2 regions of the Bacillus cereus group sp. BfR-BA-01383 genome follow, and region 1 is predicted to be linked to the other one. Evidence: riboswitches for the same ligand, from Rfam matches in the RefSeq annotation. Region 1 holds a riboswitch; the other holds the start of a gene.

Region 1 (7,816 bases):
GGTATAACGACCGTAACTCGGTAATTTGATTCACTCGCTTTATATTGCACTGTATCAATAAACTTGGTTAACGGCTGAATAATACTTCTATAATGAGAATGTAATGTAACAAGCCTTACTTCAGGTTGCCACTTCTTCCATTTCTCTTCAAATTGCTTTTCCTCTTCTCTGTCAAAAGCAACATATACAGCGATAACTTGATCTGCAGAAAGAGCCTTCGCATAGTTCAATGAATTTTCTACTACATGAGTCATGCCTGCTACAGGAACGACAATTACATTTCCCTCAATCGGAACAATCCGTTCACAAGTTTTTAAACTTAATTGATCGCCCACTGCATCATAATGCTTCTTAATTCGATGGAACAAGAAGATAATGACAGGTAAGAAAATAAGGATCGACCAAACTTGTGCGAATTTAGTTAAAAAGAACATACTCATTACGATAAAACTAATAACTGCACCCGTTAAATTAATCGATAATCGTAAAATCCATCCTTCAGGCTTTTCACGAAGCCACTTTAGTACCATTCCAGTTTGAGAAAGCGTAAATGGAATAAATACCCCTACCGCATATAGCGGAATCAAATGTTCTGTTTGCCCTTGGAAAGCTACAATTAAAATAATCGAAGAAATCCCTAGTATAATAATACCATTTGAATATCCCAGACGGTCTCCTCTAATTGTAAACATTCTCGGTATGAACTTATCTTTGGCAAGATTAACTGCTAATAATGGAAATGCAGAATATCCTGTATTAGCTGCAAGAATTAATATTAAAGCTGTTGTACCTTGTATGAAAAAGTACATAAAATTACGTCCAAATGTTTGTTCAGCGATTTGCGAAACAACTGTTACTTCTTTATTTGGAGTAATTCCGTAATAGTAAGCTAAAAAGACAATTCCTGAAAATAAAACGGCAAGTAATGCCCCCATCGCAAGCAATGTTTTTGCTGCATTGTTTGGTGCAGGATCTTTAAAGTTTGGAATTGCATTTGAAATTGCTTCAACACCTGTTAAAGCAGAGCTTCCTGAAGCAAATGCTCTTAACAGTAAAAACAAACTAATTCCCGCAACTGGCGTTCCAAGTGGCGCATGTAAAGTAGGTGAAACATGACCAGTTAAAATATTGTATATCCCTACACCAATTAATATAAATAACGCTAAAACGAATAAATAAACAGGATATGCTAAAATGGAAGCTGATTCAGTTACCCCTCTTAAATTTAAAATGGTAATTAGTATTACAAATATAATTGCAATAATTACATTATGTGCATGTAGGCTAGGAAAGGCAGATGTGAGCGCATCTGTACCTGCAGATACACTTACTGCGACCGTTAAAATATAATCTACTAATAAAGATCCACCAGCTATTAAGCCTGAATTCATCCCTAAATTTTCTTTTGATACAACATATGCTCCCCCGCCATGAGGGTAAGCAAAAATAATTTGTCGATAAGATAAAATAAGAGCTGTTAATAATACTAATACCCCAACAGCTATCGGAATAGAATACCAATAAGCTACCGCTCCAAGACCTGCTAGCGCAATTAAAATTTGCTCTGGACCGTAAGCAACTGATGATAAAGCGTCAGAAGATAAAATAGCTAGCGCTTTCGTTTTATTAAGCTTTTGTTCTCCTAACTCAGTTGATTTTAATGGTCTTCCAATTAAAAACCTTTTGATAGTTGAAACCACTGTTGTCCACTCTCCAATAATTTTGTACGAACTTTTCTGCTAGTTAGAGCAAGTAAAGTATTTCTTCAGAAAACAAAAAATGTCTACAAGCCATAACGAAATAAACTTGTAGACATTATTTTTTTTGTCGCACAAGCTCCACCTTCCTTCTCAATATAACGCTTACGAGGTTAGCTGTCGGATTCGGGCCTATGAGTAGCCCTACCTTTTTCAAGGATTCACCCCATTGGATTATGTATTAATCCATAAAAACGGGTCCCCCGTACCATGCGGTTTCAGCGATTTAGAAAATTGAAACTGTGGATTATAATACTCCTTTATTTTCAAAAAGTAAACAAAAATTTTCAAAAAGAAAATAATTAAAATGATTGCGTATAATCCACCGATAAATATACATAATGAATACTAAAAAATCCGCAAAGGAGACCCATATGTCTAAAGAAAAGAAGCCTATTTTTTCCGATTCATATTTAGATGCAGTAGCAAATGAAATTAATCAGTTATACGGTAAACGTGAACAGGAAATAAATTTGACAGATAGAACTAAAAGAAACAAATAATTTGTCATACAAAAACAAAAAAGATAGCAATACACTTATATATTGCTATCTTTTTTGTTTTTTCATACATCTAATTCAATTAAAGCCTTACCAAAGCTTATCTCTTCATACACCTTTAAATTTTGATATACAGCGCCTAATAATGGTGCTTCTATAGAAAATTGCTCTGCTACATCCAGTAAGTATCCTTGTAAGTGCTTCCCTTCAATAAACGAACCTTTTTCCATATCACGCTGCATCGATGACTTCATATCATACGAAATTTTATCGATCGTTTTCATATGTTCCTCAACAATATTTTCCTTTACTGGAGCTCCTAATGCCCTTATGATTTGTACAGATTCTTCAAATAAGTTTCGGATAAAACCACGACCACCTTCGCTTTCACGAATCGGACCAATTGGTGCACGCATTAATGTTGTCACACCCGACATTACAGTAATAAACAAATATTTATGCCACATATCCTGCGTAATATTTTCGCTAAAGACAAAACTAGATTTCGTACCTGTAAATGCTTTAGAAATGCGCTTTATTTTTTCTGAATCTTGAGACTTAATTTCTCCGAATACAAGTCTGTTGGCAGCACTAGTTTGTACAATTTCTCCTTGATCGTTTAACGTCGTCTCAATAAAGCATAAACCGCCAATTACTTTTTCCCCACCGAATTCCTTTTGTAATAGTGATACATGAGCGATGCCATTCAATAACGGGATTATAACTGTATTCTCACCTACAAATGGTTTCAAATCTGTTATTGCCTCGTTTAGGTGATACGCTTTTGTTGAGAATAAAATTACATCAAATGGAGAAGTAGTATCTTCTTTCGTTATCAATTTCGGTTGAAATGAAAAATCCCCGTTAACACTACGAATAATAAGTCCTTTTTCCTCTAATTGCTGTTTTCTTCTACTGCGGACGAGAAACGTAACATCCTCTCCTTTTTCTACTAATCGGCCACCAAAAAAGCCTCCCACGCCTCCAGCTCCTAATACTAAAATACGCATACTAATCCCCCTTCTCATAACATAATTATACTAGCTTTAGTATACATAATATTATACATGTCCCCTGTCAAATAAGTTGAATTTTCATTCTTAATCTAGTGAAAAAGAGAGGTTATTTTCAAGCTAATTTGGGCATGTTGTTTTTATAGCTTATATGGAAAGGAAACAATGTAAATGGAGGCAATACAAACAATCGAAGAAAAAGATGTAACAACAGCTATATTTCAATTTATATTCCCGTTCTCGTTTAAAACTGGATATGAACAAAATATGTTCCCTTTCTTACAAAAAAATGATTTTCATCCTTTCCGTCTCGACCATCTTGAAGATGAAAATACATATTACGGGAAGTTTAAAGTTTCACATCAAAATATGGAAGCATACTATCTTTCATTTACAAATAAAATTCTTTTTCCTCATTCAGAACATCAAAAAGGACTACAGCGCCATTCTAAAGATCTTAATTTAAATGGACACTTAACAACAAATCTTATCTCCGTCCCGTTCACAGTGCATTCAATCGATGTAACACTATGCCCTTATGAACTTGGATTCCTAACAATTCGAACTGAAGTTAATATTACTCCAAATATGACATTATCAGAAGCAATAGAATTCGCTGCACGATTCCGTGTACTTGAAACAAGAAATGAAAAGGATGAGAACATTTGCATAGAATGTAATGGAAAAAGATATTCACAAGTTGAAAAGTTCATTTTTGGTTATTTATTTAACGGTTTAACAGACTTCTTTGAGAAGAAAAGATTAAGAAGTTCATACTTTCAAACCTTCCCCTTCTTTGAAGATCAACGAATGTATGTACAAACGTTATTATCCGTAAACAAAGAGTCTGACCTTCATGTAGTTGATGTATACCGAGCTTCCAGTCTTTCCGGATTAACAGACGATGGTAAGCCATATATTAGTGCAAATAATGTTCCTTATATTCACGATTATTTAAGCAAACATTCTTATCAAAGATGGGCTCCTAACCGCTACTTTGTTATGGAAGAACATATTTTCACATGTGTAACTAATGAAGGTGAACAAGAAATCGCGAAACTTGCTAGTCAAATGTACGGGGAATTTTATTACGCTCTATTATTAAACTTATTTCATAAAGTTGTTTTATTAAAGATGGCAAACGCTTATGCTGAGCTAAATATTGAACAAGATACAAACGAGATAGAGAAGTTAATCTACTCTATTAATTCATTTACAGCAAATTACTTTTCTTTAGAATTAGTATCTCAATCACAAAGTGAGGATATTTTCTTCCGCTTAAGAAAACTTTTTAATATTGAAGTCTTATATGCGAACGCAAAACAAAATCTTGATAGTTTATTTAAATATCAAGAAAACGTTGCTTCCAAAAAAGATAGCCTTCTATTATTAATTTTAACGCTCTATTCTGTAGTAGGCCAAATGTTAGGTTTTACTATGATTGACCTTTTAAAGAATACCGATTCAAACAAAATATCATCACCTCTTGAATTTTTCGCTCTCTTAATAGCGCTTAGCGGTATAATTATTTCACTTATTTTAGGTGCGCAAGGTTTATATCAATGGGGTATACAGCATAGAAGAAGAAAAGCATGGGTAAAACAAACTGTGCTGTCTGCTGTGAAAGAGAAAGGGGACACTGAATAATAAAAAACAGATGGTAGCACGGTGCTACCATCTGTTTTTTATTATTCTTATTTTCCTGCTTCGATCTGCTCTAATGCAGCTGCTACTTGCTCTTCAGTTAATTCATGTTGTGCTACGTAGCGGTTACGTGGGCTTACACGACACTCATGAGAACATGCACGTAAATGTTTTGCTTCACTTTCTTCAGAACATAAAATTTTCTTGTTACATTCAGGGTTTGCACAGTTTACATAGCGCTCACATGGTTCACCTGTAAAGTGGTCTTTACCAACGATTACGTGCTCTTTTTGATTTACTGGTACAGCGATACGCTCATCAAATACGTAACATTGACCATCCCAAAGTTCACCCTGTACTTCTGGGTCTTTTCCGTATGTTACAATTCCGCCGTGAAGCTGACTTACATCTTCGTACCCTTCACGAACTAACCACCCAGAGAACTTCTCACAACGAATTCCGCCTGTACAGTACGTTAAAATCTTTTTACCTTCAAGTGTTTCTTTGTTTTCTCTAATCCAATCTGGTAATTCACGGAATGATTCAATATCTGGTTTAATTGCACCTTTGAAGTGACCTAAATCAAATTCATAATCATTTCGCGCATCAATGATAACTGTATCTTCTTGTTTCATTGCCTCATAAAAATCTTTTGGTTCTAAATACTTCCCAGTAATTTCTTTTGGGTTAATGTCGTCTTCTAGACGAAGTGTAACTAACTCTGGACGAGGACGTACGTGCATTTTCTTGAATGCATGCCCTTCTTCTTCATCTATTTTAAACACGATTCCATCAAAGCGTGGATCATTGTTCATTGCTTCCATGTATTTCTCAGTTTGTTCAACAGTTCCAGAACAAGTTCCGTTAATTCCTTCTGTTGCTACAAGAATTCTTCCTTTTAACTCAAGTGAATTACAAAATTCTAAATGCTCTGCAGCGAATTCTTCTGGGTTTTCAATTGTTGTGTACATGTAATATAGTAATACTCTATATGGTTTTGAAGTTGCCAATGTATTTCTACCACCTATCTAAATTTTAAAATCATGTATAAGTTAACGTTCATATCAAAACATATATAATAAGAAAATATATACAAAATTGTACTTAGCCTATTTTCTTCTATTTACAATTTTTTCTATAAGTTAACAGAAATAAAAACAAGATTACAGAACAAAACACTACGGTTGAGTTGTAATCCCAATATATTATATATCATACAATTTCATTTCCATCAATTAATATGCTGTAATACAGGCTGTATGTTCACATAAATTTCAAAAACAACCCTCTAATTTATTATCTTTTCCTTTATTCAGCGACCATAAACTCCCAAAATATTTTTGCATCATCACACCATTCATTGCACACAGTCATATAATTTGCATTAAGGAAACTTTTATGTTCAAATGAAATTACCACATAATATATCTAAATGTATTGAAATAATGAGTAAGAATAAATACAATAATTTCATCAAGTTAAGATTTCAAAGGGGAAAACTACTATGAATAAAGATATCACAAAAGATGAACAAGTCCCTTCTCAAAGTACAACAGTTCAATCCGCCCATTTAGCGTTAAGCGGACAAACAAAAGGGTTAAAAAGACTGTTACCATTCTTAGGACCTGCTTTTATCGCATCAGTTGCTTATATTGATCCCGGGAACTTCGCTACCAATATCGCGGCTGGGTCACAATATGGGTATTTATTACTTTGGGTAATACTCGCTTCTAATCTAATGGCCGTATTAATCCAAACTTTATCAGCTAAATTAGGAATCGCTACCGGGAGAAACCTTCCTGAAATAGCTCGCGAAAATTTCCCCAAACCAGTTTCCATCGGTTTATGGATACAAGGGGAACTCGTTATTATGGCTACAGATTTAGCTGAATTTATCGGAGCAGCACTCGGCTTATACTTACTGTTTGGAATTCCGATGTTACCAGCTGCTTTAATTACAGCGGTTGGATCATTTATTATTCTTGAATTTCAGCGCAGAGGGTTTCGTCCGTTAGAAGCTATCATTACAGGGATGATTTTTATCGTTGTTATCGCTTTTGGTGTCCAAGTTTTTTACGCAAAACCGGAATTAAGCCCTCTTCTTTCAGGACTATTTACTCCAAAATTCCAAGGTGTGGATAGCATCTTATTAGCAGCTGGAATTTTAGGGGCGACAGTAATGCCACACGCAATCTATTTACATTCCGCCTTAACGCAGCGCCGCGTAGTCGGAACAAATGATGAACAAAAGAAAAAGATTTTCCGTTTCGAATTCATTGATATTATTATTGCAATGGTTATCGCTGGAGCTATTAACGCAAGCATGTTAATTGTTGCGGCTGCACTATTCTTTAAAAACGGTCTACACGTTGAAGATTTAGATGTTGCGTTTAATCAATTTAGTAACTTAGTCGGTCCTGTATCCGCTGCTTTATTTGGAATCGGACTCTTATCAGCGGGATTATCTAGCTCTTCTGTCGGTACAATGTCAGGTGATATTATTATGCAAGGATTCATTCGCATGCATATCCCGTTATATTTACGACGATTTATAACAATGATTCCGCCTCTTGTTATTATCGCTTTAGGCGTAAACCCAACTTACGCTCTCGTAATGAGTCAAGTTGTTTTATCATTCGGTATTGCTTTTGCATTAGTACCGCTTATCATGTTCACAAGTAATAAAAAGATTATGGGGGCGCTTGTCAACCATCGCATTACAACATTTATCGCGTGGTTAATCGCTACACTCATTATCGTTTTAAATATTTTCTTACTGTATCAAACATTTGTAGGGTAATGAAGAAAGGTATTCCAACTTGAACTTGGAATACCTTTCTTCATTATTTGTATTAATTCTATAAATTCTTTTTAACAAATCTTTCTGCTCCTTCACATCCCA
Region 2 (7,816 bases), on a different contig from region 1:
ATTTACAAAGGCAGCAATTGTATGCAGAGAGTGATGTAGAGAATAATCTTCCGAAGGCTGTGGCGGCAAAAAAACGTCTAGACGAGATTAATAGTGAAGTAAGAGTAGAAGCTCTCGTTCAAGATGTAACAGCTGAAGAGCTAGAGGAACTCGTTACAAATGTTGATGTAATCATTGATGCGACTGATAATTTCGAAACACGTTTTATTGTGAATGATATAGCACAAAAACATTCTATTCCATGGATTTACGGAGCATGTGTAGGAAGTTACGGCCTATCGTACACAATTCTTCCTAGTAAAACGCCATGTTTATCTTGTTTATTACAATCGATTCCGCTCGGCGGAGCGACATGTGATACAGCGGGTATTATATCGCCTGCTGTATCTCTTGTCGTTTCTCATCAAGTAACGGAAGCTCTGAAACTGTTAGTAGAAGACTATGAATCGCTTCGAGATGGACTTGTGTCGTTTGATGTATGGAAGAATGAATATTCATGTATGAATGTGCAAAAGCTTCGTAAACATAACTGTCCTTCGTGCGGGGAGAATGCACTATATCCGTATTTAAGTAAAGAAAACACTTCAAAGACCGCCGTGTTATGCGGGAGAAATACAGTTCAAATTAGACCACCTCATAAAGAGGAACTGGATTTTGAACAATATAAAAAATTGCTGAATGATCGAGTGAATGATTTGAATGTAAATCCATATTTACTATCATTTTCTGTTGAAGAAAAGAGATTAGTTGCGTTCAAAGATGGCCGTGTACTTGTGCATGGAACGAAAGATATAAGTGAAGCGAAAACAATTTATCATCGCTATTTTGGATAAAAAAGGATGAGTGGGATGAAAGTGAATAAAGCTTTAACAATTGCAGGATCTGATAGCGGCGGTGGTGCTGGAATTCAAGCAGATTTAAAAACATTCCAAGAGCTTGGTGTGTACGGAATGACAGCTATTACGGCAATTACTGCTCAAAACACGCTTGGTGTGCAAGGGGTATATCCTGTTTCGTTAGAAGGTATTACGGAACAGCTGAATTCAATTGGTACGGATTTAACACCAGATGCTGTGAAACTAGGAATGTTATTTAGCAGTGAAATTATTCAAATTGTGGCAGAGCAGATTAAGAAATTTGGCTGGAATAATATTGTGCTAGACCCTGTTATGATTGCTAAGGGCGGTGCTTCATTATTACAACAAGAAGCAGTAGAGGCATTAAAAGAATACTTATTACCAGTAGCAACTGTTGTAACACCGAATGTTCCAGAGGCAGAAGTGTTAACTGGGATGGAGATTCATAACGTTGAAGATAGTAAGAAGGCTGCGAAAGTATTGCATGAATTAGGTGCTAAATATGTGCTTATGAAGGGCGGACATGCAGAATATCAAGGTAATGAAGTAATTGATTTACTCTTTGATGGAGAAGAGTTTATTGAGTTTAGAAGCGAGCGAATTCCTTCGAAACAAACGCACGGAAGCGGTTGTACATTTGCTTCAGCAGTTACAGCTGGACTTGCGAAAGGGTACTCGATTGAGGAGGCGGTTCAAGAGGCAAAACAATTTATTAGTATAGCAATTGAAGAGCCGTTGAATATTGGCAGTGGTCATGGACCGACGAATCATTTTGCGTATAAATTGAATAAGGCACAAGCATAAAGAATGGAAAGGCCAGTTTTATAACTGGCTTTTTTTGTTTACTTTTTCAAAATACAGGAGTAATATATCAGCCAGAATACATTTTTTGTAATACGCTGAGTCCAAATGTATGGAGCGGAGGAACCAATTTGTGCAGTGTCACTAGGGGTGAATCTTTCAATTTTGAAAGTAGGGCTACTCTCAAAGTCCGAATCCGACAGCTAACTTCGTAAGCGTCTTGAGAGAGGACGGTGCCATGATGGATACATCACTTCATCGGTCCGATTAGTATAGGGGAATATCAATCTACGTTTGAGTTCTTTTATGCTAAGGAGGATGAGGTACATGGAACTAACACTTATTTGTGTTGGAGAAGAGAACAAGATAAAGAGTTTAAGAGAGCTCGTAGCATTTCAGCATGAGTTAATTATTTTTACAGCAAATGAAAAGATAGCAGCTGAGGTTAGGGATTATGGATTCGAATCAGCTTATAGCTGTAATAAGGAGCAGGACTTCACTAGTATTTGTGAGCGGATTAAGAAGGTGATTTTGCTAGGGGATGAGCTTCCAATAGTTAGCTTCTTCGCAGAACGTATTCGCTTTTCTTTCCAAGCGCCTATTACTGTTGTTACAAGAAATAAACGATATCCAGCGAGGCTCTATGAAACGATTGGAGCTAAATTTGTCGTGTTTACGAATTGTGATAACATTTCTTTTTTATTTTTTGAATAGGGCGGAGGAGAGTGAATATGAAGGTGTTGTTACTAGGAGATATAGCGAATCGTTGGGCGGTATCGATAGAGAGAGTTGAAAAATTGATCCAGATTGATCCTCTTTTTCCAGGGCCATATATTATATTACCATCAAAAGATGTTTTGTATTTAGAGGCGGATATTACCGAATATGAGCAGTTACATGCCGAATTGACACAAGTGTATATTCGAGGGAGAAATTTACGTGCTTTTTTACGAGGAGAATAAATCTTGAAAGAAAAAGAGAGCGAATGTTAAGTGGACCTAAGGTGGGCGCTTATATACATTCGCTCTTCTTTTTCATATTAAAAAGATAATTTCTACGAAAAAGAAAGAAAAGACAAGAAAACAGATGAAAAAATATTAATAACACTCAATGTAAGCGTTTAAACGATAAAATATTTTCTTATTTTAGGTAATTTAGCTCTTTACAAGTGAAATAGAGAGGAGTATATTTACTCTCATAAATCATTCATGAAATTTCCAAAAAAAACCTAAAATCGCTGAGTTCCAGAAATGGAGCGGGGGAACCAATTTTGTGCATCGTCACTTGGGGTGAATCTTTCAATTTTGAAAGTAGGGCTACTCTTTAGGCCCGAATCCGACAGCTAACCTCGTAAGCGTTTAGAGAGGAGGTTTACTTTGTGTTGTTCGTTTAGAACACTAAGTAGAGCTTAGTGTTCTTTTTTTGATAACTAGATGGTAAATTTTAACAAAAATGAAGTGAGGGATAGCTATGTTAGATGTTGTAATGATCGGGACTTTTATTCTATTAGTTGCATCGATGGCGAGTCTTGCAAGTTGGTCAGATAAAGTTGTGAAGGAAGGAAAGCAATCATGATGATTGTCTTATCAGTTATTGTCGCAGCGATTACGGTGTATTTAGTATATGCATTATTAAATCCAGAGAAGTTTTAATTAGGGGGAATCATTCATTATGATTTGGGTTGCAGTCGTTATTACAATGCTCTTGTTTATTTTAGTAGCAAAGCCGACGGGGATTTATTTAGAGAAAGCCTTTCAAGGTAGCAAAACACTAGATAAAGTATTCGGGCCTTTTGAAAAACTTATTTTTAAAATTACGGGCGTGAAAGCATACAATCAAACGTGGAAACAGTACGCACTATCATTAGTTTTATTAAATGGATTTATGATTGTCGTTGTATATTTCATTTTTAGATTACAAGGTGTATTGCCATTAAATCCAGCACACATTGAAGGAATGGAGCCTACGCTCGCTTTTAATACAGCAATTAGTTTTATGGCTGATACAAACTTACAGCATTACAGCGGTGAAAATGGTTTATCTTATTTATCGCAATTAATTGGGATTACGTTTTTAATGTTTGCAGCACCAGCGACGACGTTAGCGATTGTTATGGCATTTATAAGAGGACTCGCTGGAAAAGAACTTGGTAACTTCTTCGTTGATTTTACGAGAGCGTTAACGAGAGTTTTTCTCCCAATTGCGTTTGTTGCGGCGTTAGTATTTGTTGCACTTGGTGTACCACAAACGTTAGACGGAGCAGTTACAGCACATACGATTGAAGGTGCAAAGCAAAGTATATTACGTGGGCCTGTTGCATCATTCGTTTCCATTAAGGAACTTGGAAATAACGGCGGTGGATTTTTCGGGGCAAATTCTACACATCCTTTCGAAAACCCAGGACAAATGAGCAATATTTTGCAAATGATGCTTATGATGTTATTACCAACAGCACTTCCATTTACGTACGGGCGAATGGTAGGGAATAAAAAGCAAGGACGTATCCTTTTCGTTTCACTATTTATGGTGTTTTTACTAGGGTTTATAACGATTACTACATCGGAATTAAATGGGAATCCAGCTTTAAATGGAATGGGTATCGAACATGTACAAGGAAGTACGGAAGGGAAAGAAGTACGATTTGGAACAGTATTTTCTTCACTATACGCAACAGTAACGACAGCTGCTGAAACGGGGGCCGTTAATACGATGCATGATACGCTAACACCAATTGGCGGTTTAGTTCCACTTGTAAATATGATGTTGAATACAGTATACGGCGGTGTTGGAGCGGGCTTTATTAACATTATTATGTATGCAATTATTGCAGTCTTTATATCGGGGTTAATGGTTGGAAGGACACCAGAGTTTTTAGGTAAAAAGATTGAAGGTAAGGAAATGAAATTAATTGCGGTAACGATTTTATTTCATCCATTGCTTATTTTAGGATTTTCGGCATTAGCTCTTTCAACAAGTTTAGGGACAGATGCCATTTCTCATTCAGGTTTTCACGGTTTAACGCAAGTTGTATATGAATACACATCGTCAGCTGCGAATAACGGATCTGGATTTGAAGGATTAGCAGATAATACACCGTTTTGGAATATTACGACTGGTTTAGTTATGTTTTTAGGGCGCTATTTCAGTTTGATTACGATGCTAGCTGTTGCAGCTTCATTGAAAGAGAAGACGGTTGTACCAGAAACAGTTGGAACGTTCCGTACAGATAATGGTTTGTTTGGAGGGATTTTCATCGGAACGATTGTAATTGTTGGAGCGTTAACATTCTTCCCGATGTTAGTACTTGGCCCAATTGCAGAATTTCTTACATTGAAGTAATGGAGGGTAAATGATGAGACCGGTAGTAGTAAAAGAAAAACAAGTAAATCAGTCACAAATACATGTTGTAGAAGATGAGGTTAGACAAGCGAAAACGATGGATCGTGATATCGTAAAACATGCGATGAAACAATCCTTTGCGAAATTGAATCCGAAAGTCATGATAAAGAATCCGATTATGTTCGTTGTGGAAATTGGGTTTATCATTACGTTAATTTTATCCTTTCTTCCAAGTAGTTCTAGTAGTGTACCAGGATGGTTTAATATAACAGTTTCTCTCATTCTATTATTTACAGTTTTATTTGCTAACTTTGCAGAAGCGTTAGCTGAAGGTCGTGGTAAAGCACAAGCCGATTCTTTGAAACAATCGAAGAAAGATGTGTTTGCAAATGTTGTAAAAGAAAATGGAGACATTGTTCAAGTTCCAGCAACTGATCTAAGAAAAGGTGACGTTGTTATTGTAAAACAAGGAGAAATGATTCCGAATGATGGTGAAGTTATTAAAGGGTTAGCGTCTGTAGATGAATCTGCAATTACAGGAGAATCAGCTCCTGTAATAAAAGAAGCGGGCGGTGATTTTTGCTCAGTAACAGGCGGAACGATGGTCGTAAGTGATGAGATTACGATTGTAATTACGAGTAACCCTGGTGAATCATTTATTGATAAAATGATTTCTTTAGTAGAAGGAGCTGCCCGCCAAAAAACGCCGAATGAAATTGCTTTAAATACAGTATTAACGAGTTTAACGCTTATTTTCTTAATTGTTGTTGTGACGTTACCGATTTTTACAAATTATTTAGGATTTCAAATTGATACAGCTGTACTTGTAGCGTTGTTAGTTTGTTTAATTCCAACGACAATTGGTGGTTTATTATCAGCGATTGGTATTGCCGGGATGGACCGTGTGACGAAGTTTAATGTATTAGCAATGTCAGGTAAAGCAGTAGAAGCTGCAGGTGATATTAATACAATTATTTTAGATAAAACGGGTACGATTACTTTCGGTAACCGAATGGCTCATACGCTATTACCTGTAGGAAATGAAACGATTGAGCAAGTAGGAAAATGGGCTGCGATTAGTTCTGTTTTAGATGAAACACCAGAAGGGCGATCTGTTATTGAGTATGTGCAAGTGAAATCTATATCGTATAATAGAGAACTTGCAGAAAAAGGTGAGTTTGTTCCGTTTAAAGCAGAAACGAGAATGAGTGGTGTTGATTTAAAAGACGGAACGAAAGTGAGAAAGGGTGCTGTCGGTGCCGTTATTGAATGGGTTCAATCACAAGGCGGAACGATTCCGAAAGATGTGAATCAAAAAGCAGATTTAATTTCAAAAGAGGGCGGAACACCACTTGTAGTTGCAGTAGACGATCGTATTTACGGTTTAATCTATTTAAAGGATACAGTAAAACCTGGTATGTGTGAACGCTTTGAACAATTGCGCCAAATGGGGATTAAAACGGTTATGTGTACAGGTGATAATCCGTTAACAGCAGCAACGATTGCAAAAGAAGCAGGGGTAGATGAATTCGTTGCTGAGTGTAAACCAGAAGATAAAATTGCGGTTATTAAAGCAGAGCAAGATAAAGGGAAGCTTGTAGCGATGACAGGTGATGGTACAAATGATGCTCCGGCATTAGCACAGGCTGACGTTGGATTAGCGATGAATAGCGGGACAACAGCTGCGAAAGAAGCAGCAAATATGATTGATTTAGACTCGAACCCAACAAAAATTATTGAAGTTGTAGGAATCGGTAAGCAATTGTTAATGACGCGCGGTGCGTTAACGACGTTTAGTATTGCGAATGATATCGCGAAATATTTTGCAATCATTCCAGCGATGTTTACACTTGCGATTCCGCAGATGGAAGCTTTAAACATTATGAAATTAACATCACCGCTTTCAGCGATTTTATCAGCGCTAATATTTAATGCTGTTATTATTCCGTTACTCATTCCGTTAGCGATGAAAGGTATTGCATATAAACCGATGAGCTCTAATGCATTGCTTAGCAGAAACTTACTCATTTATGGGCTTGGCGGAGTTATCGTTCCGTTTATTGGAATTAAAGTAATTGATATGATTGTCGGCTTGTTCATATAAGGGAGAGGGGAAAAAGATGGCGAAGAAGCAAAGTATACTATCACCAATTATCCGCATTACTTTTACATTTTTAGTTTTGTGCGGCCTTGTATATCCGCTTATTGTAACTGGTATTGCGCAAGCAGTAATGAAGGATAATGCGGATGGAAGTCTTATATATAATGATAAAGATGAAGTAGTTGGTTCAAAATTAATCGGTCAAAATTTCACAAATCCACGTTATTTTCATGGACGTGTCTCTAGTATAGAATATAAAGCAGAAGCATCTGGTTCAAATAACTATGCACCGTCTAATCCAGATTTAGCAAAACGAGTTGAGAAAAGTATTGAAGACTGGAAGAAACAAAATCCAACTGTTCCAGTTACAGAAGTACCAATAGATTTAGTGACGAATTCAGGTTCAGGGCTTGATCCTGATATTAGTCCGAAGGCGGCTTCTGTGCAGGTAGATCGCATCTCAAAATTAACGAATATTCCGAAAGAAACACTAGATCAGTTGATTAAGGAGCAAACAGAAGGCGCTGCATTCGGTTTATTTGGAGAAGATCGCGTAAACGTCTTAAAGTTAAATTTAGAATTACAGAAATTAATGAAATAGTAATAGTACTACCTCAATCTAACGGATTGAGGTAGCGTTGTTTTGAAAGAAAGGTTGTGAGTTTTTTGTATGCGGATGACTATAAACCAACGTTTCAAAGGCGAACACCAGAGGAAT

What was found. A riboswitch is a leader RNA that binds a small molecule or an ion and turns the genes downstream of it on or off. The one in region 1 is predicted to bind cyclic di-AMP.
Region 2: linked by a shared signal. The riboswitch ahead of MR065_RS25125 (SipW-dependent-type signal peptide-containing protein) and the one ahead of MR065_RS12875 (APC family permease) in region 1 are both predicted to bind cyclic di-AMP.

Annotation. Positions count from the first base shown of each region.
Region 1 is NZ_JAKUFP010000011.1:44,135-51,950, forward strand. Features, by position in the region: gene MR065_RS12875 (APC family permease) at 1-1,700, opposite strand, end outside; cyclic di-AMP (ydaO/yuaA leader) riboswitch at 1,845-1,991, opposite strand; gene MR065_RS27465 (hypothetical protein) at 2,132-2,260, shown strand; gene panE (2-dehydropantoate 2-reductase) at 2,323-3,267, opposite strand; gene MR065_RS12885 (hypothetical protein) at 3,442-4,917, shown strand; gene trhO (oxygen-dependent tRNA uridine(34) hydroxylase TrhO) at 4,965-5,924, opposite strand; gene MR065_RS12895 (Nramp family divalent metal transporter) at 6,419-7,714, shown strand.
Region 2 is NZ_JAKUFP010000050.1:1,280-9,095, reverse strand. Features, by position in the region: gene thiF (thiazole biosynthesis adenylyltransferase ThiF) at 1-833, shown strand, start outside; gene thiD (bifunctional hydroxymethylpyrimidine kinase/phosphomethylpyrimidine kinase) at 840-1,661, shown strand; cyclic di-AMP (ydaO/yuaA leader) riboswitch at 1,745-1,892, shown strand; gene MR065_RS25135 (hypothetical protein) at 1,986-2,372, shown strand; gene MR065_RS25130 (hypothetical protein) at 2,390-2,620, shown strand; cyclic di-AMP (ydaO/yuaA leader) riboswitch at 2,884-3,029, shown strand; gene MR065_RS25125 (SipW-dependent-type signal peptide-containing protein) at 3,129-3,233, shown strand; gene kdpF (K(+)-transporting ATPase subunit F) at 3,230-3,310, shown strand; gene kdpA (potassium-transporting ATPase subunit KdpA) at 3,330-4,997, shown strand; gene kdpB (potassium-transporting ATPase subunit KdpB) at 5,011-7,101, shown strand; gene kdpC (K(+)-transporting ATPase subunit C) at 7,118-7,699, shown strand; gene kdpDN (KdpD-like non-kinase potassium sensor) at 7,756-7,816, shown strand, end outside.